DNA from 4 places in the Streptomyces sp. NPDC002446 genome. Region 3 is predicted to be linked to each of the others. Evidence: riboswitches for the same ligand, from Rfam matches in the RefSeq annotation. Region 3 holds a riboswitch; each other region holds the start of a gene.
The links. A riboswitch is a leader RNA that binds a small molecule or an ion and turns the genes downstream of it on or off. The one in region 3 is predicted to bind cyclic di-AMP.
Positions count from the first base shown of each region.

Region 1 (5,696 bases), on a different contig from region 3:
GGTTGCGGCGGGGCGGGCGGGCTCGGTAGACGCGGGCGGCGGCCTGCTCGCCGAGCGCCTTGAGTCGGGTCGCGGTCGAGAACCGGTCCGCGGGCACGTCGTCTCCCCTTCGCTGACTGACGCCGGACTGCACAAGCGGGTACGTCCCCGGCAACGGTACGGGACCGTCGCCGGGGACGTACGAGGTGTTCGGCCGCGCTTCGGCCGATCAGCGCTGTACCGATTCAGTTCGCAGAGCGCTGTACCGGTTCAGTTCAGTTCGCAGAGCGCTGTACCTATTCAGTTCGCAGAGCGAAACCGCGGGAAGGCGGAGCGGCCGGCGTAGACCGCGGCGTCGTCGAGGATCTCCTCGATGCGCAGCAGCTGGTTGTACTTGGCGACGCGCTCGGAGCGGGCCGGGGCGCCGGTCTTGATCTGGCCGCAGTTGGTGGCGACGGCCAGGTCGGCGATGGTGACGTCCTCGGTCTCACCGGAGCGGTGCGACATCATGCACTTGAAGCCGTTGCGCTGGGCCAGCTCGACGGCGTCCAGGGTCTCGGTCAGCGAGCCGATCTGGTTGACCTTCACCAGCAGCGCGTTGGCGGAGCCCTCCTCGATGCCGCGGGCCAGGCGCTCGGGGTTGGTGACGAACAGGTCGTCGCCGACCAGCTGGACCTTGGCGCCGAGCTTGTCGGTGATGTCCTTCCAGCCGGCCCAGTCATCCTCGAACAGCGGGTCCTCGATGGAGACCAGCGGGTAGGCCGCCACCAGCTCCGCGTAGTACTCGGTCATCTCGGCGGCCGAGCGGGCCTGGCCCTCGAACTGGTACGTGCCGTCCTTGTAGAACTCGGAGGCGGCGACGTCCAGCGCGAGCGCGATGTCCTGGCCGGGGGTGTAACCGGCCTGCTTGATGGCCTCCAGGATGAGGTCGAGGGCCTCGCGGTTGGAGCCCAGGTTCGGGGCGAAGCCGCCCTCGTCACCGAGGCCGGTGGACAGACCGCGCTCCTTCAGGACCTTCTTGAGGGTGTGGTAGACCTCGGTGCCCCAGCGCAGCGCCTCGGAGAAGGACTCCGCGCCGATCGGGGCGATCATGAACTCCTGGATGTCCACGTTGGAGTCGGCGTGCGAGCCGCCGTTCAGGATGTTCATCATCGGCACGGGCAGCACGTGCGCGTTCGGGCCGCCGAGGTAGCGGAACAGCGGGAGGTCGCTGGCCTCGGAGGCGGCGTGCGCGACGGCGAGGGAGACGCCGAGGATGGCGTTGGCGCCGAGCGAGCCCTTGTTGTCGGTGGCGTCCAGGTCGAACATCGCCTGGTCGATCAGCCGCTGCTCGGTCGCGTCGTAGCCGACGAGCTCCGGGCCGATCTGCTCGATGACGGCCAGGACGGCCTTCTCGACGCCCTTGCCGAGGTAGCGGTTGGCGTCCCCGTCGCGGAGCTCGATGGCCTCGAAGGCGCCGGTCGAGGCGCCGGACGGCACGGCGGCACGGCCCGTGCTGCCGTCGTCGAGGCCGACCTCGACCTCGACCGTGGGATTACCTCGCGAGTCGAGAATTTCGCGGGCTACGACGACGTCGATGGACGGCACGTTGTCTCCTTCATGGGTGTCTGGAGTTCTGCAGCATGAGCCTAACGGCCCCTGGCGCGTCCGCTTGCCCTCGGCCCGCTCCGTGGGACGAAAAGAGACTCAAAGGCGCAGTTCACGGGAGGTTTCGGCACATTGTTCGCTGAGCGGGGAAAAATGCTCGACGTTGCTGGTCACCGGGGCTGCGTGCCCCGGTGAACGGAGAAGCCCCGCCACGGCGCGCTGGGGGGGCGTGCGCGCCGGGCGGGGCAGTCTCACGGAGCGGCGGGGTCCGCCGCCGGGGTCATACGAGTCCCGGTGAGGGGGCGGCTCAGATGCTGAGCTGCTGGCCCGGGAAGATCAGGTTCGGGTTGCCGCCGATGACCGACTTGTTGGCCTCGTAGACCGACTTCCAGTTGGTGCCGTGGGCCTTGGCGATCTTGGCGAGGGTGTCGCCCGCCTTGACGGTGTAGTTGCCGTGGCCGTTGGACTTCTTCGGGGCCGGCTGCGCCTTCTCGGCCTTGGGGGCCGGGGCGGCCTTCTTCACCTCGGGCTTGGCCTCGTCCTGCTTCGGAGCGGACTTGGCGGTGGTGTCGAGCTGCGGGGCCGGGCCACCGGAGGTCAGGCCGCCGGCACCGGCGCAGGACCAGGCGCCCGGGCCCTGGATGGCGAGGAGCTTCTCGGCGGCGGCGATCTGCTGGGCCTTGGTGGCCAGGTCGGCGCGCGCCGCGTACTGGGTGCCGCCGGCGGCGGCCCAGCTGGAGTTGGAGAACTGCAGGCCACCGTAGTAGCCGTTACCGGTGTTGATCGACCAGTTGCCACCGGACTCGCACTGGGCGACCTTGTCCCAGGTCTCGACGGAGGCGGCGGAGGCGGAGGTGGCGCCCATCAGCGGGACGGCGACGGCGGCACCGGCCACACCGGCGAGGGTGGCGACGCGGACGGCCTTGGAGGGACGACGGTGCTTGCCCTTGTTGATCAGCATGGTTCGTTCGTTTCCTCACCGACGCCTACGAGGTGAGCTGTCGGGTTCGGGCTGTGAGTCGCCCGGCCGGATGCGCATGGCGCACCTGGCTTCACCCCAAGCCGGCTGACCCGCTTTCACGGGCCGGGCCGGCGCCTACCTTGGTTCCCCCGCTCCTGCCTTCGGCGCTTGCGCGTCAACTGCCTCCGACCACCGGCAGGATTCGGCGTGTGATCGAAGGGGCCCGCTTTGGCGAGCGGTCCTGACCGTAAGCAGTAATCCCCTTGGTGTTCAAACCCCACCTTCTGAACCAAGTTGACCGTTTTTGATCACGGGTTGGTCACATATCTGCAGGTGAGGCCCGGTATGACGGCGGCGGGCGGATCTGTGCGCCCGCCGCCCAACGAGAGCCTTGTCTCACTTTCCCAAAGGGGACGAAGGCGGCGAACTAGCTTTCCTTGTGCCCGAGATCGAGCCGCTGCCCCGGGTGGATCAGGTTCTCGTCGGCCCCGATGACGCCCTCGTTGCGCTCGTAGAGCGCGGGCCAGCCGCCGGGCAGCCGGTGGGCCGCCGCGATGGCTGACAGGCTGTCACCCGGGCGCACGGTGTAGTCGCCGCCGTCCGCCGGGACCTTGCGGTCCCCGTCGCCGCGCGAGGCGTGCCGGCCGCCGGAGGACCGGTCGCCGCCCCCGCCCTCGCCCGGATCCGCATCGCCGCGGTGCCGGCCCTTGCCGGGCGTCTCCCGGGGCGTCTCACCGGCCGTGCCGCCCGGGTCAGCGCTGTCGCCGCCGTCGGACGGGTCGGCGGAGTGGGAGGAGTCGCCGTCCTGGTCGCCGTCCTGGTCGCCGGGCGTCGCGGAGTCGGACGGCTCCGGGGCCGTGGACGAGTCGCCCTCGTCGGGAGCGGACGGCGAGGAGGAGTCCGGGGAGGGTTCGCCGGTCGCGTCACCGGGCGCCTCGTCGGCCGGACCGCCGGGCTCCCGCTCGTCGGATCCGTCGGGGGAGCCGCGGTGGCTCCCCTCGTGGGACCGGCCGCGGTCCGCCTCGTCGGAGCCGGAGGCGTCCGGGTCGTCAGGTGTGTCGGACGAGCCGGTCGACGGGGACGGCTCCCAGGAGTCCGAGCCGCCCTCGTCCTCGGACGGGTCGGGCATCGGCGTGCTGGTGCTGCCCGGGTCGACCTCCGGCGCGCGGCCGTCCCGGGTCAGTCCGGCGTTGACGGCACAGCTCGGCCAGGCGTCCGGGCCGCGGTCGTCGAGGATCGATTCGGCCACGGCTATCTGCTGGGCGCGGCTGGCGAGGTCGGGGCGCGAGGCGTAGGCGCCGCCGCCGTAGTCGTCCCACATCTCCTGGGTCAGCTGGAGACCGCCGTAGAAGCCGTTGCCCGAGGCCGCGCTCCACACCCCGCCGCTCTCGCACTGGGCGACCCTGTCCCAGGTCGCGGTGTCGGCGGCGTGGGCGCCACCGGCGGAGAGCAGGGGCAGCGCGAGGCCCGCGCCGGTCACTCCCGCCGTGACAAAGATGGCCGGTGCTTGACGGGGGCGACGGTGTCGGCCGTTCCCGGAACGCATGCGGATGCCTTTCGCGCGGCGGTTGAGTTATTCGACGATCCGTTCGATTACGCAACTCCTCCGCGCGCCCGTCCATTCGAACGTGCGAGCGGCTCGCGAATCCTGCCGATCGTCGGTCGAAAGGTAACCGGGGTCACGGGTAGTCACAAGCCGGTGTAGCAGAGATCACGTAAAGGTCACATGGCTGACGCTGCGTCACTTTCGCTCGCGTCCCTGGTCAGTGCCGTTCGGGCGTGAACTCCACCGGCAGCGACCGCAGTCCGCGCATGATGAGCCCGCCGCGCCAGCGCAGATCATCAGGATTCCCGGCAAAACGGATGTCCGGGAGCCGGCTGAGCAGCGTGGCGAGCGCGGTCTGCCCTTCGAGCCGGGCGAGCGGTGCGCCCAGACAGTAGTGAATGCCGTGCCCGTATCCCAGATGCTGGTTGTCACGCCGGGTCAGATCGAGCATGTCCGGTTCGACAAAGCGTGACGGGTCGCGGTCCGCGGCGGCCAGCACCACCAGTACGGGGTCGCCCTCGGCTATCCGCTGCCCGCCGAGCGTCAGCTCCTGGGTCGCGAACCGCCAGGTCGCCAGCTCCACGGGACCGTCGTAGCGGAGCAACTCCTCGATGCCGGTGGTGAGCAGCTCGGCGTCGCCCGCCGCGATCGACCTCTGCAGCAGCGCGCGCTGGGCGGGGTGGCGCAGCAACTGGTAGGTGCCGTTGCCGATGAGGTTGACGGTGGTCTCGAACCCGGCGAAGAGCAGGATGAACGCCATCGCCGCGGCCTCGTTCTCGGTGAGGTGCTCACCGTGGTCGGAGGCCCGGATCAGGCCGGAGATCAGGTCCTCGTCCGGCTCCGGGACCTCCCCCAGCAGCTCGCGCTTGCGGTGGATCAGCTCCGCGAGGTAGCCGCGCATCTTCTTCACGGAACGCGCGACCCCGCCCCGCGGGCCTCCCCCGTGCCGGATCATCATCCCCGCCCAGTCCCGGAAGTCGTCCTGGTCCTCGGCCGGGACGCCCAGCAGATCGCAGATCGCGTAGATGGGCAGCGGAAACGCGAACTCATGGATCAGATCGGCCTCGCCGCGCCCCGCGAAGCCGTCGATGAGGCGGTCGGTCAGCTCCTGGACGCGCGGCGCGAAGGCCGCGACCCGGCGCGGGGTGAACGCCTTCGACACCAGCCGGCGCAGCCGGGTGTGGTCGGGCGGGTCGATGTTGAGCAGATGCGTCATCAGGTTGGCGCTGCGCTCGCCCGGGATGCCGACCTTGCCCTTGCCGTGCGCCGACTCGCTGTGGTGCACCGGGTTCTTCGACAGCCGGGCGTCGGCGAGCGCCTGCCGCGCCTCGGTGTAGCGGGTCACCAGCCAGGCCTCGACGCCGCTGGGCAGCGCGGTCCGGTACACCGGCGCATGCTCCCGCAGCCAGGCGTACGCCGGGTACGGGTTCGCCGCGAACTCCCAGGTGAACAGCTCGGGCGCCGGGCCCGCGGACGGGGCGGCGGGAGCCACGGGGCAGCCCGCGGGCGGCCCCGCCGGGCCTTCGGCCGGGGCGTCGGCCGGCGCGGTCGCGGGGGTGGTGGCGTCGGAGGCGGTGTCCTGCTTGTCGTGCACCTTCCGACCGTAACCGGTGGGCGCACGAC
Region 1 is NZ_JBSFYC010000018.1:16,466-22,161, forward strand. It holds gene ACWD6P_RS13215 (FtsB family cell division protein) at 1-97, opposite strand, end outside; gene eno (phosphopyruvate hydratase) at 280-1,566, opposite strand; gene ACWD6P_RS13225 (transglycosylase family protein) at 1,874-2,527, opposite strand; cyclic di-AMP (ydaO/yuaA leader) riboswitch at 2,535-2,704, opposite strand; gene ACWD6P_RS13230 (transglycosylase family protein) at 2,955-4,007, opposite strand; gene ACWD6P_RS13235 (cytochrome P450 family protein) at 4,291-5,565, opposite strand.
Region 1: it holds a riboswitch for cyclic di-AMP, as region 3 does, so the genes downstream of both, ACWD6P_RS13225 (transglycosylase family protein) here and ACWD6P_RS35615 (C40 family peptidase) in region 3, are expected to answer to the same signal.

Region 2 (5,696 bases), on a different contig from region 3:
GTGGTTGGTGTCCTGGTACTCGTCGACGAGGACGTGGCGGAAGCGGCGGCGGTAGTGCTCGGCGACGTCGGGGAAGGCCTGGAGCAGGTTGACCGTCGTCATGATGATGTCGTCGAAGTCCAGGGCGTTGGCCTCGCGCAGCCGTGCCTGGTACATCGCGTACGCCTCGGCCAGCGTCTTCTCGAAGCCGTCGGCTGCCGTCCCGGCGAAGGTCTCCTCGTCGATGAGCTCGTTCTTGAGGTTGGAGATCTTCGCGCTGAAGGACTTGGGCGGGAAGCGCTTGGGGTCCAGGTCGAGGTCGCGGCAGACCAGGGCCATCAGGCGCTTGGAGTCGGCAGCGTCGTAGATCGAGAAGGAGGAGGTGAAGCCGAGCCTCTTGGATTCGCGGCGCAGGATGCGCACGCAGGCGCTGTGGAAGGTCGAGACCCACATGGCGTTGGCGCGCGGGCCGACCAGTTCCTCGACGCGCTCCTTCATCTCACCGGCGGCCTTGTTGGTGAACGTGATCGCGAGGATCTGGCCGGGGTGGACGTGGCGCTCGGCGAGGAGATGGGCGATGCGGTGGGTGAGCACCCTGGTCTTGCCGGAGCCGGCGCCGGCGACGATCAGCAGCGGGCTGCCCGCATGCACCACGGCGGCTTTCTGCTCGTCGTTGAGCCCTTCCAGCAGCGCCGCGGGGTCGATGGCCGGGCGGGCGGCGCCGTCGCGGTAGTACGCCTCCCTGTGCACGGGCGCGTCGAACTTCCCGTCGAAGAGGTCGGCGGGGATCTCCTCCGGGGCGGGCTCGTGCTCGTCCTCGGGGGGCGGCGGGGGTTCCTCCTCGCCCTTGTGGCCGAGGTCCGCCAGGAAGCTGTCGTCAAAGAGGCTGCTCATCGCCCACCGAGTCTAGGCCGCCGCACTGACAACGCGCCGGGGAGTGGGTGATTGCCCGTCTCGGGGGGAGCGGGGACTGCCTCGCAGGGCGGCGGGCGGGGGCGGGAACGGCCCTCTCTGGTCCTCTCCGGTCCGGAGAGGGCCGGTCCGGTTCCGCTCTGGCCCTCTCCGCTCCGGTCCACTCCGGCCCGCTCGTCCACTCCGGCCCCACCCCGTTCGGCGCGCCTACCCGAAACAGACATCTGCCGCAACACTCCCCGCGCCGCATTCAGGTCACGAAAAGGTTTCGGGCATATCGAACATCAGCCTTCACAGAAGCCACACGAGTTGGCTAACGTCCTCGCTCAGGCAGCCCGCAACCCCGCGGTCGACAGCGTCCGCACGGGCAGCCCGCGCCGAGTCCGGCCCTGCCGCCAGGCACCCGGAGCCGGGGACCCACCAGCACCACCGGGGTGAATCGATCCTGCGCCCGTCACCGACGGACGCGCGGACCGTAGGGCAAGCCTTCCGTCTGCGACACCGCCCGAACCCGACAGCTAACCCGGTAGGCGGTCCACGGAAGGAGTTGCCGGCCTTGGCGTCCCATCGCAAGCCGCGCACCAGCGTTCTCATCTCGCCCGGGAGCCGGCGTACGGCGGCCGGGCTCACCACCGCCGCACTCGCCTCGGTCACCCTGCTCTCGCAGTCCGCCGACGCGGCCCCCAGAGCGCCCAGGCCCACCATCGAAGAGGTCAAGCAGAAGGTCGACGGCCTCTACCGCCAGGCCGAGGTGGCCACCCAGAAGTACAACGCCGCCAAGGAGCGCGCCGACCGCCAGAGCGCCACCGTCAACGATCTGCTCGACGCCGCCGCCAAGCGCGCGCAGAAGATGAACGACTCCCGGCGCGAACTGGGCACCTTCGCCTCGGCGCAGTACCGCACGGGCGGTATGAACCCGACGGCGCAGCTGATGCTCGCCGAGGATCCGCAGCAGTTCTTCGACCGCAGCCACCTGATGGAGCGGCTGACCAGTCGGCAGAAGCAGGCGGTCACCGACTATCAGGAGCAGGCGGCGGCAGCGGCGCACCAGCGGGCCGAGGCGAGCCGCAGTCTGGAGCGGCTGCAGAAGTCGCAGGCCTCCCTGAAGGAGTCGAAGGCGTCGGTCCAGGGGAAGCTGGCCGAGGCCCGGCAGCTGCTGTCGCGGCTGACCGCCCAGGAGAAGGCGCGGCTGGCGGAGCTGGAGCGCCGGCGGGAGGCGGAGGCCCAGCGCAAGGCCGAGGAGGAGGCGCGCAAGCAGCGGGAGCGGGAGCGTCAGCGGCAGGAGGACGGTGGCGGCTCGGCCGGTGGTGAGACCGGCGGCGAGACCGGTGGTGGCACCAGCGACGGCGGCTCCACCGGGGACTCGTACGCCGCGAAGGCCGAGAAGGCCCTTGCGTTCGCCCGCGCGCAGATGGGAAAGCCGTACGTCTGGGGCGCGACGGGCCCCAACTCCTATGACTGCTCGGGGCTGACGCAGGCGGCGTGGAAGGCGGCGGGGGTCGAGCTGCCGCGGACGACCTGGGACCAGGTCAAGGTCGGCGAGCGGGTGGCGACCAAGGATCTGCAGCCCGGTGACCTGGTGTTCTTCTACGACGACATCAGCCATGTCGGCATGTACATAGGCGGCGGCAAGATGATCCACGCTCCGAAGCCGGGTGCCAACGTCCGGGAGGAGTCGATCTACTACATGCCGATCTACGGGAGCGTCCGCCCGGCCTGAGCCCCCCCCACGGGCCCACCCCCCACACGCCACCGCGCGGCCACCGGTTCCGGTTCTCCGGAGCACGGTGACCGCGCGGTGTGCCGTCGTGGTGCGCGGCGTGTGCCTGGTGGGGCGCACGGTGTGCCGTCGTGGTGCGCGGCGTGTGCCTCGTGGGGCGCACGGTGTGCCGTCGTGGTGCGCGCCGTCGTCAGGTCCAGAGCACGGCGATGAAGATGTTGGCGACGGTGAGCGCGCCGACCGCGCCGAACAGCGGCTTGTCGACCGTCTCGTCGTCCCGCTTGACGTAGACCAGCGCCAGGATCACCACCAGCAGGGCCATCTTGATGCCGATCTTGATGTTGTTGACCGGGTCGTCCTGGGCCTGGTTGAGGCCGACCAGCACGATGCCGGTGACGAGCATCGTCAGCGCGCCGTGCAGCATGGCCGGCACGAAGCGGGCGGTGCCCGCGCTCATCGCCTTCATCTGGGTCAGGAAGCCGCCCAGCAGGGAGGCGATGCCGATGATGTGCAGGCCGACGAAGACATTGATTACTACGTCCATAGTGCTGGATCGTAGCCGCCGTATAGCACGGCCTTTGCGGCAGGGCGTCCACAATCGCCGCTTCGGTCACGGCAGACCCGTCCCGGCGTGCAGGCGGCGGCGCGGTGGTCAGCGGCGCACCGGCCGCGGTCGGATGCGAACAATGCCGGCCAAGCGGACTCACCCCCGTGACGTCCAGGTTTAGCGTCCTCCTCCAGGCGGCCGACAGCCCGCCGACGCCCGGCCTGGCCGGGTGTTCTGTCGGCCGCCCCGCCGGGAGGTACGGCGGCGGCCGGCTCGCTGGGAGCGGACCGCCGCCGGGCCCGCGGCCCGAAGGGAAGGAAGTGACGGCCACCGTGGCCTCGCACCGCAAGCCCAGGCAGCATCCGCTCGCCTTGCTCACCGGCGGCGGCTCGCGCAGTGCGCGCACCGCCCGTACGGCGGCCACCCTCGCCCTCGCGGGCGCCGCCACCGCCACCGCCTTCGAGGGCACCGGCCAGGCGGCACCCCCGCCCACCCCCGCCCAGGTCAAGGACCGGGTCGACGCGCTGTACCAGGAGGCAGAGGTGGCCACACAGAACTACAACGGCGCCAGGGAAGCCGCCGACACCGCACGCGAGGAGCTGAGCAGACTGCAGGACGAGGCCGCCCGCCGGGCCCAGGAGCTGAACGCCGCCCGCGCCGAGCTGGGGACCCTGGCGGCGTCCCAGTACCGCGCCGGCGGCGTGGACCCGGCGGTGGGGCTGCTGCTCTCCGCGGATCCGCAGCGCTATCTGGACGGCGCCGCGGTGCTGGAGCGTGCGGGCAGCCACCAGGCGAGTGCGGTGGCCGGTTACGCGCGCCGGCTCGGCAGCGTACGGCAGGTCCGGCAGCGGGCCGAGGACACCGCGGAGCGGCTGGCGTCCACCGAGTCCCGGCTGAGGAAGCACCGGGTGACCATCGTCCGCAAGCTGGACGCCGCCGAGCAGCTGCTGGACCGGCTGACGGTGGAGCAGCGGCGCCTGGTGGCGGGCGGGAGCGGCTCCGGCGGCGGCCGCGCGGACCGGGGGGCGGGCCGTGGTGACGGTCTCCTCGGCGGGATCCCCGCCGGCTCCGGAGCGGCCGCTGCCGCGGCGGCGTCGGCGCTGGCCCCCAACTCCCGTGCCGCCCAGGCGGTGTCGTTCGCCTACTCCGCCCTCGGCAAGCCGTACGTGTGGGGCGCGACCGGCCCGTCCGCCTACGACTGCTCGGGCCTGACGCAGGCGGCGTGGAAGTCCGGCGGTGTCGTGCTGCCCCGCACCACCTACACGCAGATCAACTCGGGGCCCCGTATCGACAGATCCCAGCTCGCCCCCGGCGACCTGGTGTTCTTCTACACCGGCATCAGCCATGTGGGCCTCTACATCGGCGACGGCAAGATGATCCACGCCCCCCATCCGGGCGCGCCGGTGCGCATCGCTCCGATCGACCAGATGCCCTTCGTGGGGGCTACGCGGCCGGCGTAGAGCCTCGGGCGTAGGGCCTCGGCGTCGGGCTTCGGCGTAGGGCCTCGGTGTCGGGCCTCGGCGTCGGGCCTCGGTGTCCGGCCTCGGTGTCCGGCCTCCCCCGCCGGGCGGTCAGGCCGTCATGGCTTCAGCTGCGTCCCCAGCCAGCGGAAGATCTCCGGGACCTGCTGGAGCCAGACCGCGGTGGTGTGGCCGCCCGCGTTCGCCGCGATCTGCCGTACGGTCACGGTGGTCGGCTGCTTCGCCAGCTGGCGCAGGCCGAGGCCCGCCTGGTAGCCGTCGCCCGCGGCGCCGGAGACGTACAGGGCGGTGCGGGGCGGCTTGCCGGCGGCGTTGGCGGACTTCAGGATGTGCAGCGGATTCGACGCGATGCGCAGCTGGGGGTCCTTGCCGGCGAGGGAGTCCCGCTCGAGGGCCGGGTCGTTGTAGCCGGACATGGCGACCGCGGCGCGGTAGCGGTCCGGGTGGGACAGGGCGAGCTTGGCGGCGCAGTGGGCGCCCGCCGAGTAGCCGGCCAGGGCCCAGGAGTCGGGCTTGTCGCCGGCCCGGAAGTTGTCGATGACCATCTTGCGTACGTCGACGGTCAGCCAGCTGTCGGCGTTGACCTTGCCGGGGATGTTGACGCAGCCGGTGTCGGCGCCGGTGAGGATGTTGGTGCGCGGCGCCACCAGGATGAACGGCTTGACCTCGCCGCGCTGCATCAGCGGCCTGAGCTGCTCGGCCACGTGCAGGGACCCGAACCAGGCCTTGGACGAGCCGGGGTAGCCGGGCAGCAGCTCGACCACCGGGAACGTGGTGTTCTTGTAGGCGGGGTCGTTGTACTGCGGCGGCAGCCATACGTACACCTCGCCCATCACGCCCGAGATGCGGCCCTGGAGGTCGGTCATCTGGACGCCGGTGCCCATCCGGGGGTCGCCCGCCGGGCGGAACTTCTGGATCTGCTTAGGCTCGTTCTTGATCTGCCGGCCGCCCATGCCGTCGGGGCCGAGGTCCTTGGCGGCCGCGACATGGCTGTCGGTGCCGAGCAGATCGCCCCAGGTGTCGTAGAGGTTGTTGGCGTTGTTGACCAGGACGAAGA
Region 2 is NZ_JBSFYC010000050.1:49,469-55,164, reverse strand. It holds gene pcrA (DNA helicase PcrA) at 1-873, opposite strand, end outside; cyclic di-AMP (ydaO/yuaA leader) riboswitch at 1,257-1,440, shown strand; gene ACWD6P_RS25400 (NlpC/P60 family protein) at 1,448-2,611, shown strand; gene ACWD6P_RS25395 (hypothetical protein) at 2,802-3,155, opposite strand; gene ACWD6P_RS25390 (NlpC/P60 family protein) at 3,479-4,618, shown strand; gene ACWD6P_RS25385 (alpha/beta hydrolase) at 4,738-5,696, opposite strand, start outside.
Region 2: it holds a riboswitch for cyclic di-AMP, as region 3 does, so the genes downstream of both, ACWD6P_RS25400 (NlpC/P60 family protein) here and ACWD6P_RS35615 (C40 family peptidase) in region 3, are expected to answer to the same signal.

Region 3 (5,696 bases):
TCATGCTGCGACCCACCGCTCGCTATGTCCTGCCCGAGTTCACCGAGCGCACCTCACAGGGCGCGGTCACCATGGACCCGTACTCCAAGCTGCTCAGCGAGCGCATCATCTTCCTCGGCACCCCGGTCGACGACGCCTCCGCCAACGACGTCATGGCGCAGCTCATCCACCTCGAACACGCCGCGCCGGAGCGGGACATCTCGCTCTACATCAACTCCCCCGGCGGCTCCCTCACCGCGATGACCGCCATCTACGACACGATGCGGTACGTGTCGTGCGACGTGGAGACGGTCTGCCTGGGGCAGGCCGCGTCCGCGGCGGCGGTGCTGCTGGCCGCCGGCACCCCCGGCAAGCGGCTGGCGCTGCCCGGCGCCCGGGTGCTGATCCACCAGCCCGCGCTCAGCGAACCCGTCCAGGGGCAGACCACCGACCTGCAGATCCAGGCGGAGGAGATGCTGCGCAGCCGCGACATGCTGGTGGAGATGCTGGCGCGGCACACCGGCCAGACGCCCGAGAGGATCGCCGCCGACATCGAGCGCGACAAGATCTTCGACGCCCGCGCCGCCCAGGAGTACGGCCTGATCGACGGGCTCACCCGCAACCGCAAGCGGTCGGCCCGCCAGCCCGCTACGGGGTGAGCCGGATGCTGCCGCCCGAACCGCCGCCGCTGCCCGCCCTGACCCGCGCCGAGGGCGAACTGATCGACCGTTACCTGGAGGTGCTCGACCTGCTGGGCCGCATCAATCCGGCCCGCGGCGGCCACACCTACAGCGGTCTACGCGCCGCCCAGGCGCTCGTCGGCAAGGCCGCCGAACTGCGGGACGCCTTGACGCTGATGCACAACCGGGGCGAGAGCGAGTTCCATCGCGACACGCTGGCCCGCGCGCTGCGGGTGCTGGACGGCGAGCGCCGGGCCGGGCTGGTGACCGTGCCGCCGTCCGAGGACGGGTGACCCGACACGCGCAGCGCCGGGGCCGCCCGGACGGCGTAGCGTCCGGGCCCCTTGCCGGGAGGCGACGAATTGCGCGGACGGAGCGGATTCCTGCGGCCCTCGATGTTTCGCCCCAGGTCCCGGGACCGCGACACTCCGCACCCCGCCACCCGAAGGAACAAATCTAACCATTCAGCGCAAACGTGACCCATATCACACATGTCGATTTCAGCTCGGAATTCGGGGGTCCGGTGCGTGACGATCCCTTGGACGACAAGACCCCGCCACAGCGACGGGGCGGTCCGCACGGGCGCCTAATCCCGCCGCCGTGCCGGATGTCCGGTCGACGGTGTGGACCGGCGGGAGCGGAGGACCCGAGCACGACGGGGTCCGGGCCTTCACGGCCCACGGACCCCTTGGGGTGAAGCCGTACGCACGGCAGGGCATCTTCGCCTGCCCGAACCCGACAGGTCTTCCTTCGCAGGCGGCTGACGAAGGGTTTGCGCATGACCGTGCGCACGCATAGGCCGAATCTGCTGGTGCGCGCCGGCACCGTCTCCGCTCTGACACTGGCCACGCTCGGCGGGACCACGCTTGCCCCCGGGGCGGCGACGGACGCCGGGGCCGCGTCCGTCGCCGCCCAGGCGGTGCAGGTCGCGGCCTCCAAGCGGGGCTCGCCGTACGAGTACGGCGCCGAAGGGCCGTACCGGTTCGACTGCTCGGGGCTGACGCTGTACTCGTTCAAGCTCGCCGGCCGGCTCCTGCCACGCAGCGCCGCCGCGCAGTACGGCCACACCCAGCACATCCCCGCCACCTCCCGAAGACGCGGTGACCTGGTCTTCTTCCACTCGGCCCGCGGCATTTACCACGTCGGCATCTACGCGGGCCACGGCCGGATCTGGCATGCGCCCAAGACCGGCGACGTGGTGCGGCTGGCGAGGATCTGGAGCCCCACGGTCTGGTATGGACGAGTGGGCTGACCTGCGGTTTCACCTCACGCTCGGTCAATTGTCAGTGGTCGCCGGTAATTTGACGGTGTGACTTCGCAACTGAGCAAGGTGCTGACGGCCGCCGCCCGCGGCAGCTTCCCGCCCGCGGACGGGTCGGTGACGGTGCTGCCCCCGCCCTCCCCGCGGGACACCGGGGTGGTGTCCTTCACCTGCCATGCCGTGGTGTTCGCGGATGTGGAGCCCTCCTGGGTGCACGACCGGATAGCCCCCGGTGATCTCGCCGGGCCGCTCAGCCCGCCGTTCCTGACCGCTCTGGGCGAGCGGGTGGGCCGCGAGGCCAACAACATCGACATGACGACGGTCGCCGAGGCGCTGCCCGGCCCGCCGCCGTTGGAGCTGGTGGAGACGACGGACCGGAGCCACCCGCGCATCACCCGCGCCCTGCGCCACCGCGACGACATACGGGCCTGGACGACCACCGACGGCGGGACGCTGGTCATCGGCCGCGGGGTGGCGGGCCGCTGGGAGCTGGCCGTCGAGGTGGACGGCAGCGGCCAGGGGCGCGGTCTCGGCGGCAGGCTGGCGTACGCCGCCCGGCATCTGCTTCCGGCGGGCGAGCTGCTGTGGGCGCAGGTCGCCCCCGGCAATGCGCGCAGCGTGCGCGGGGTGCTCGCCGCCGGGTTCGTGCCGGTGGGCGCCGAGGTCCTGATGGTGCCGCACGGCGGGCGCGGCTGAGCTCCGGCCGGCGCACAGGGACCGTGCCCGGCCACGCGCGGACGGAGCCCCCCTCAGGCGGCCAGCAGCTCGACGAGCAGGATGCCGCCCAGGGCGGTGAGCAGTGCGCCGGTGGTGGCTTCCAGGGCGCGGGCCACCCTCGGGCGGCGCAGCCAGGATCCCAGCCGGTCGACGAGCAGCGCGACGGCGGGGAACCACACCAGCGCCATCGCGACGACCACCGTGGCGAGCAGCAGCGTACGGGGCAGCGCCGGCTGACCCGCCGGGACGAACTGCGGCAGCAGACTGAGGAAGAGAACGGGGGCCTTGGGATTGAGCGCATTGGTCAGAAAGCCCTGCCGCAGCCCCTGCGCGGTGCTCAGCACGGCGTCCGGGCCGCTCGCGGGATCCGCGGCGGCGGCCGCCCGGCCGCGGCCGGCCGCGATCAGCGCGCGGCACCCGAGGTACAAGAGATAGCCGCCGCCGAGCAGTTGGACGGCGCCGAAGAGTGCGGGCACGGCGACCAGCACCGCCGCGAGCCCGGCGACCGCCAGCGCGGTGTGCACCAGCAGCCCGCCCGCCACCCCGACGGCGGTCGCCACCCCCGCCCGGCGCGAGTCGAGGGCATTGCGCACCACGACCGCGAAGTCCGCGCCCGGCATGGTGACCATGCCCGCGGCGACTCCGGTGAAGGCGATCAGCTGTCCGTCCATGAGAGCAGCTTCGCTGGTCAGAGCCTTTAATGGGTATTGGCAATCTTCTTTGACGGCCTAAAGAGGTGGTGATGTACGACCCCACGCGGCTGGCCGCTCTGGTGGCGGTGGCGGAGGCCGGTTCGATCACCCGGGCGGCCGCCCGGCTGGGCTACACCGCGCCCGCGCTCTCCCAGCAGCTCGCCAAGCTGGAGCGGGAGGCCGGCGCCGCGCTGCTGGTTCGCCACCACCGCGGGGCGCGGCTGACGGCGGCCGGTGAGCTGCTGCTCGTCCGCGCGCGGCGGGTGCTCGACGAGCTGGAGCAGGCCCGGCACGAGCTGTCGCTGCTGACGGGGCTGTCCGGCGGGCGGCTGCGGATCGGCACGTTCATGACGGCCGGTACGCATCTGCTGCCGCCCGCGCTGAGCGCGTTCCGCCGGGCACACCCCGATGTGGAGCTGAGCGTGACGGAGTACGTACCACCGCTGGCCACCGAGGCGGTGGCGCTGGGCGAGGTCGATCTGGCGCTGACGCACGAGTATGTGCCGGGTGCGGCGATGCCGCCGCCGGACGGCGTGTCGCTGGAGCCCCTGCTGACCGAGGAGCTGGTGCTGGTCACCGCGCCGGGCCACGCCCTGTCGGCGGCCTCCGGGCGGCTGCCGCTGACCGAGCTGGCCGGTCAGCCGCTGGTCAGCATGGCTCCGGCGAACCCCAACCGGCGCGAGGTGGAGGCGGCGCTGTCGGCCGCCGGGGCGAGTGTGGCGGTGCGCTGCGAGTCGCCGAGCTACGCGGTGGTGTGCGCGCTGGTGAGCGCGGGGCTCGGAGTGGCCGTGGTCCCGGAGATGATGGCGGAGGGCTCGGTGACCCCGCTGGGGGTCCGCCGGCTGGACCCGCCGGAGCTGCGCCGGCGGATCTCGGTGGCCTACCGCCCCGGCGGCGGCACGCCCGCCGCGGACACCCTGCGCGCCCTGCTGCGCGGCGCGTTCGGCCGCCACTCCCCCACGCCGTGAGGCCCGGGCCGGGCCTCACGGTGATCCCGAAACCGGCTCCCCGGGGCGGCCACCCCCGCATAATGACGATCAGCCGAGCGGGCGCCCGGGCACCCGGGCACCGATCGGCAGCCGATGACGGCTCATTTCGACTGGGGGACGAACCATGCGCATAGGCGTGTACCTTGCCCATCCGCGGCCGGGCAGCTTCAACCATGCCCTGTTCGACGCCGTCGTGGCGGAGCTGTCCGGGCGCGGGTGCCAGGTACGCGCACATGACCTCTGCGCCGAGGAGTTCGCACCGCTGCTCGCCGCCGAGGAGACCGAGACGGTCCGCTCGGCGCCCTGTGCCCACGACCCGCAGCTGGCGCTGCACCGCGCGGAGGTGGCGACACTCGACGCGATGGTGTTCATCCACCCGAACTGGTGGGGTATGCCGCCCGCCGTCCTCACCGGCTGGGTACAGCGTGTCCTCGCGCCCGGCGTCGCCTACAAACTGGGTACCGCCGAGGGCGAGCCCGCGGGGCTCCTCCGCGCCGGCCGGGCCCTCGTCCTGAACACCTCGGACACCCCCGCCGACCGCGAGGAGAGCGAGTTCGGCGACCCGCTGCAACGGATCTGGGCGGCCTGCGTCCTGCCGTACGTGGGCGTCACCGATGTGCGCCGGGTCGTCTTCCGTACGGTCACCGACTCGGCCGACGAGACCCGCGCGGCCTGGCTGCAGCAGGCCCGCAAAGAGGCCGCCGCGCTGCTGGACTGACCGCGGCGCACCGGGCGCCGCACACGAGCCGGTGAACCGGCGGCGCCGCGCCACAGGCTCCAGCGAAAGGTTCCTGCACCGCAGCGGCGCACGGTCAGCGGACCGCGACCCGCCACGGCATCGTGATCCAGACGGTCTTGCCACCGGACGCGGTCGGGACGACCGACAGCCGCCCGCCGGCTTCCGCGGCGAGGCAGCGGATGATGACCATGCCCCGGCCGTTGTCCTGCTGGACGGCGGCGGGCAGCCGGCGCGGCCGGCGGGGATGGCTGTCGGTGACACCGACCCTCAGCACCTCGTCGCGGTCGAGCCGCAGCTCGATGGTGAAGGTCGGGGACTGGCCGAAGGTGTGCTGGACGGCGTTGGTCGCGAGTTCGGAGACGATCAGACGGACGGAGTCGGCGGTTTCGGTATCGGCGGGAAGGCCCCATTCGGCGAGCACGTCCAGGGTGTGTCTGCGGGCGAGGCCGACCGAGGCCGGGGCGCTCGGCAGCGTGAGTGAGGATTCCTGGTGGTCTGCCATCGCGACGCCGTCCCTTTCCCACCGAGGCCGGCTCCGGTCCGCTGACCAGGGGGCTTGCGGAATGCCGCTCGGGACACCGCTGCCGCCTCGGACTTCTGCTGTGCGCCAGACTGCCACCGATGCTGCCGGTGTGGTGC
Region 3 is NZ_JBSFYC010000121.1:4,788-10,483, forward strand. It holds gene ACWD6P_RS35605 (ATP-dependent Clp protease proteolytic subunit) at 3-638, shown strand; gene ACWD6P_RS35610 (hypothetical protein) at 644-952, shown strand; cyclic di-AMP (ydaO/yuaA leader) riboswitch at 1,246-1,433, shown strand; gene ACWD6P_RS35615 (C40 family peptidase) at 1,438-1,911, shown strand; gene ACWD6P_RS35620 (GNAT family N-acetyltransferase) at 1,969-2,616, shown strand; gene ACWD6P_RS35625 (LysE family translocator) at 2,670-3,308, opposite strand; gene ACWD6P_RS35630 (LysR family transcriptional regulator) at 3,380-4,297, shown strand; gene ACWD6P_RS35635 (NAD(P)H-dependent oxidoreductase) at 4,443-5,036, shown strand; gene ACWD6P_RS35640 (ATP-binding protein) at 5,131-5,559, opposite strand.

Region 4 (5,696 bases), on a different contig from region 3:
AGGCTGTGAGGGTCAGGTCGGCGACGGCCAGGAGGGGTGGGAGCTGGGCGAGTGTGCGGGCGCTGGCGATGGGGGCGGCGACGGTGGGCTGGGCGGCCAGCCAGGCGAGGGCGACGGTGGCGGGTTCGGCCTCGTGCGCGGTGGCGACGGTGTCGAGGGCCTGGAGGACGCGCAGGCCGCGGTCGGTGGCCAGATACTGGGCGGCCTTCCCGGAGCGGGCGCTGTCGATGCTGGCTCCCGGGCGGTACTTGCCGGTCAGGAAGCCCGAGGCGAGCGCGTAGTACGGGACCGCGGCCAGGCCCTCGCGGGCGGCCACATCGGCCAGTTCACCCTCGTATGTGTCGCGGGAGACCAGGTTGTAGTGCGGCTGGAGGGCGACGTAACGGGCCAGGCCCTCGCGGGCGGAGAAGGCCAGGGACTCCTCCAGGCGCCGCGCGGAGATGTTGGAGGCGGCGATCTCGCGCACCTTGCCGGCCCGGACGAGGTCGTCGAGGGCGCTGAGGAACTCCGAGACCTCGACCGACTCGTCGTCGTAGTGGGTGTAGTAGAGGTCGATGTAGTCGGTGCGGAGACGGGTGAGGGATTCGTCTACCGCGGACTTGATGGTGGCCGCGCTCAGGCCCTTGTAGTCGGGGTGGGCGCCGACCTTGGTGGCGATGACGACGTCGGAGCGGTTGCCGCGGGACGTCAGCCAGTTGCCGATGATGGTCTCGGATTCGCCGCCCCTGTTGCCGGGGACCCAGAACGAGTAGGCATCGGCGGTGTCGATGAAGTTGCCGCCGCCCGCCACATACGCATCGAGCACGGCGAAGGACTCGGCTTCGTCGGCCGTCCAGCCGAAGACGTTGCCGCCGAGGGAGAGCGGCGAGACGGAGAGCGAGCCGAGGGTCCGGTTCCGCGGGCCCTGCGGGGTGGAGCCCGTGCCCTGCGGGGTGGAACCGGTGCCCTGCGGGGTGCTGTGTGTCGAGGTCATGCGTTGTTGCAGCGTCGGGAGGGGCGCGAGTATTCCCGAGCGCGAGTATTCCCAACGGCCCTGGCCCGTCGGGCCCTAGGGGCCCTGGCCCGCTGAGCCCCAGCAGCCCTGTCCCGCTGAGCCCATGAGCCCTGACCCCCTGGACCCCAGGGGCTCTGGCCCCCTGGGGTCCTGGACTGCCCCCGGCAACCCCTCAGACGTTCACCCCGTGCTCGCGCAGCCACGGCATCGGGTCTATCGGGTCGCCGCCGCCGGGGCGTACCTCCAGGTGGAGGTGCGGGCCCGTGACGTTGCCGGTGGCGCCGACGCGGCCTATGACGTCGCCGGTGCTGACCTTGCCGGAGGTCTTCACCATCGAGGAGAGGTGGCAGAACCAGATCTCGGTGCCGTCGTCGAGGGTGAGCACGATGCGGTAGCCGTACGAACCTGCCCAGCCGGCCTGGGTGATGGTGCCGGAGTGGACCGCCTTGACGGGCGTGCCGGTCGGTGCGGCGAAGTCCTGGCCGGTGTGGTCCGCGGCCCAGCGGTCGCCGGCCTGGCCGAAGCTGGCGGTGAGGGTGTAGGAGGAGACCGGGGCGAGGAAGCTCTTCGCCAGCTCGGCGAGGCGCTCGGCCTCCGCCTTCCGGCGGGCCTCCTCCTCGGCCTCGCGCTTGGCCTTCAGCTCCGCCGCCTTCTTGGCGGCCGCGGCCTTCTCGGCCGTCTCCTGGGCGGCGGCCGCTTCCGTCTCCGCCTCCTTGACGGCGGCCGCCTGCGCCGCGTCGCGGGCCTCCTCCTCGGCGGCGCCCTGCTGTGCGTCGGCCTGCTGGAGGATGCGGCTGCGCAGCGCCTCGCCGGCGGTCGTGGTCGTACCGCCCGCGCCCGCCTGGGTGGCCTGGGTGAGCGGACCGGCGGCGGGGCCCGCGGCGTCGTCTCCGGAGGCCGTTACGGCGGAATCGGCGGCCGAAGCGGAACCCGGGTCGGAGTCGGATATGAGCGTGCCGATACCGGGGAGGGACTCGGCGTCCGGCAGGCTGTCGGAGATGTCCTCGGCCATACCGCCGACGTCGGGCATCGAGATCGGGACCGGCGGGCGGTCCTCGGCGGTGGCCATACCGCCCGCGCCCACCGCCGCGATGACGCCGACGCCCAGGACCGTGCCGCTGCGGGCGAGTCCGCCGCCGCGCTGCTTGGCCACCCGGTGCTTGCCGCGGACGGGGCGGAGCGACTCCTCGGTCGGGTTCCACTCCTCCCACGGGCCGTCGCCGTCGATATCCGCGGTGCCCGCCGCGGCACCGGGGCCGTCGAAGGCACCTCGGTCGTCGAGTCGGTACGCGGACGAAGCCTCGGGGGCAGGCCTGTTGGACGCCACGGGGGCGCTCTCCTTTCCTTCCTTCTCGCCTACCGGGTTAGCTGACGGGTTCGGAGCAGGAAGGTCTCCTACGGGCACCCTCTGGCGGAGGCGTCCGATTCACCCCAAGGTGGTGGTTCCCCGGTTCCCTTGGTGCAGTTCGAGGTGCTGGAGGTGCGTGAAAAGCGCGTGCGGGATTCGGCGTCGGCGCGCGGTGCCGCCACTTGCGACGGCTGGGACGACCGCGCTGCGTTATCGGACAGTAATAGAGATCGCGGCTGTTTTCCAAGCCTTCCCGGGAATCCTTTAACCGCTGCACATGAGTCATGGCCTGGACTTTTCCGGCCACGTTGGCCGTAAACCGGGCGAGTTGACCGCACACTTCTAAACGATCTCGTGCTGATTGTGCGTCAGTCGTTATGCGGAGGGGCGCTCGGCGATTACGCAGCGTGAGAGCGTAACGTCGGATCATGGTCGTCAACGTCGAGAGCGCGGGGAACGCCGGGACCGCCCGGCACGTCAACGGCGGTACCACCCCGGGCCCGCGGGATGTGGCGGAGCGCTACCGGGAGTTCTCCTGGCGGGAGGCGCGGGGACGTTCCGACGCCCATGAGGAGCTGAGCGCGCGGATCAGCCAGGACCCGGAGTTCTGCGATCTGCTGGCGGGGTCGCTGCCCGCCGGCAACAAGCAGCAGCCGAACCTCCTGCTCGCCGCCGTCCGTCATCTCGACGGCCCGCACGCGGAGCAGGGCCCGCGTGGCGAGGCCGCCTACGGACGCTGGCGCGAGTGGACGATCCGGCACTGGGACGAGGTGCGTGCGGTGATCATGCAGCGCGCCACCCAGACCAACGAGCCGGGCCGCTGCGCCGCGCTGCTGCCGCTGCTCGCCCGTCTGCCGCAGCCGCTGGCGCTGCTGGAGGTCGGCGCGTCGGCCGGGCTGTGCCTGCACCCCGACCGCTACCGCTACCGCTACACGGACCACGAAGGCCGCCCGCTCGCCGAGGCGGGGGCGCCGGACGGCCCGGTGGAGTTCACCTGCCGTACGGACTGGGCGCCCGGGGATCTGCCCGGGCGGCCGCCGGAGATCGTCTGGCGCGCCGGAATCGATCTGAACCCGCTCGACCCGGCCGGCGAGCCGGACGACCTGCGGTGGCTGCAGTCGCTCGTCTGGCCCGGCGACGAGGCGCGCGCGGCGCGGCTGACCGCGGCGGTCGAGGCCGTACGGGCGGCGCCGCGGCCGCGGATCGTCCGCGGCGACCTGATCGACGAGCTGCCCGCGCTGGCCGCCACGGCACCGGCCGGGGCGACGCTGGTCGTCTTCCACAGCGCCGTGCTGACCTACCTCCCGCCCGCCCGCCGCGAGGAGTTCGCGCGGGCCGTACGGTCGCTGCTCGACGGGCGGCCCGGCGGCGGACACTGGATCTCCAACGAGTACCACTCCGTCCTGCCCTGGATCACCGCTCCGCAGGCCCCCGCCGGGCACCTTGGGGACGGCATGCTGCTCACCCTCGCCCTGGACGAGCGCCCGGTCGCGCTCACCGGCCAGCACGGCCACAGCCTGCACCGGCTGCCGGTGACGCAGGCCGCGCCGGAGCACTGAACCGCCCCGCCGCCCGCCCTACTCCCCCATGGGCCGCTGCACCGCCAGCAGCGCCATGTCGTCCGCCGGCGCCCCGCCCGTATGCCGGGCGACATCCGCGACGAGGGCGTCCAGGAGGTCGTCCGGACCGGCGAAGCGGCGGCCGCGCAGCCGGCCCGCCGGGTCGTAGAAACAGCCGCGGAGGTCGCGGGCCTCGGTCACCCCGTCGGTGAAGAAGACCAGCAGCGAGCCGGCCGGCAGGAACGTCTCGTCCGACCGGTCCGGCCAGCTCGCCACCTCGCTCATCCCCAGGGGCAGCGCCGGCGCCGCGGGGGCCAGCTCGCGCAGCCCGCCGTCCGGGGTGAGCATCAGCGGGGCCGGGTGGCCGCGGTTGAGGACCCGCAGCAGCGACTGCCCGTTGGCGGAGATCTCGGCCAGCACGGCCGTGGTGAACCCCTCGTACTCATCGAGCCCCGCGCGCCGCCTGCCCTCCCGTTGCAGCGCCCGCTCCAGCCGGCCGGCCACCGCCTCCAGCGTGACCTCCTGCTCCGCCGCCTCCCGGAAGGCACCGATGACGACCACCGCGGCCTCCACCGCCTCCAGACCCTTGCCGCGGACATCGCCGACGATCAGCCGTACGCCGTACGGGGTGTCCTGCACCGCGTAGAGGTCGCCGCCGATCCGGGCGTCCGCCCGCGCGCCCACGTAGCGGGCGGCGACCGCGAGCCCGGCCAGCCGCTCGGGCGGCAGCGGCAGTACGGCGCGCTGGGCGGCCTCCGAGACGTCCCGTACGGACGCCAGCCGGGCATCGCTCATCCGGACCACCCGGTTGATCACGAGCGCCAGCAGGGCGACGACGAAGACCGTGACGACCTCCGTCACCGACTGGCGGTAGTTCTGGGCGGCGCTGCGGTAGACCACCACCCAGACCTCGCCGGCCATGGCGGCCAGGGCGGTGAGGGTGGTGGAGCGCAGCGACAGCAGCGGCGCCGCGACCAGCGGGGCGGCGGAGAAGAAGGGGGAAGCGGTGTAGTTGGGCGGCGTCGCCATGTCGAAGGCGAGGCCGCCGACGATCAGGAGGGCGGGGAGCCGGCGCGCCAGACGCTGCGCCAGCGGGGACATCCGCTCACGGCGCGCCCGCCGCTCCTCGTCGCCCGTAGGGGGCCCGTCGCCCTGCCGCATCGCACCGGCCTCTTCCCGCTCCCGCCCGTCGTCCGCACGGGCGGCGTCGTGGCCGCCGCCTCGACGTCCCAAGGCTTTCCGCTGCGAGGGCGCACGGCGAATCATCGGGGGCCGGACGGGTCACGGACCGGGCGGCCGCAAAGACAGCAGAGGGCGGGGAGAGCCCGTCTCCCCGCCCGTAACTGGTGGGCCATCAGGGGCTCGAACCCTGAACCAATGGATTAAAAGTCCACTGCTCTGCCAATTGAGCTAATGGCCCGCAACGAGCAGCATAGCCCGAGGATCCGCCACAGCCCGAAGGCATTAGGGATCGGGCCCGTCACCAGGGTGCCACGGGCCCGCCGGAAGGCCGTCCGCAGGGGGTCCGCAGGGGCACCCCGGCCGCCCAACGGACAGGGCCCGTACGGCACTTGCGTGCGTACGGGCCCTGCGTCAGCGTGGTGCGCCGACCCTGCCGATCAGCGCCGGCGGTCAGCCGTTGCGCTTCCAGCGCGGCTTGTCCTCGCGGCGGCCGAAGGAGCCGGTCGTGGCGCCTCGGTGGTCGTCGCGGCGGCCGTACGGGCGGTCGCCGCCACCGGAGCGGTAGCCGCCCGAGGAGCGGCCGGCGGGGCGGTCGTCACGGTTGAACGGACGG
Region 4 is NZ_JBSFYC010000073.1:23,310-29,005, forward strand. It holds gene ACWD6P_RS30440 (aldo/keto reductase) at 1-973, opposite strand, end outside; gene ACWD6P_RS30445 (M23 family metallopeptidase) at 1,167-2,321, opposite strand; cyclic di-AMP (ydaO/yuaA leader) riboswitch at 2,333-2,478, opposite strand; gene ACWD6P_RS30450 (DUF2332 family protein) at 2,771-3,901, shown strand; gene ACWD6P_RS30455 (PP2C family protein-serine/threonine phosphatase) at 3,920-5,002, opposite strand; tRNA gene ACWD6P_RS30460 (tRNA-Lys) at 5,246-5,321, opposite strand; gene ACWD6P_RS30465 (DEAD/DEAH box helicase) at 5,534-5,696, opposite strand, start outside.
Region 4: it holds a riboswitch for cyclic di-AMP, as region 3 does, so the genes downstream of both, ACWD6P_RS30445 (M23 family metallopeptidase) here and ACWD6P_RS35615 (C40 family peptidase) in region 3, are expected to answer to the same signal.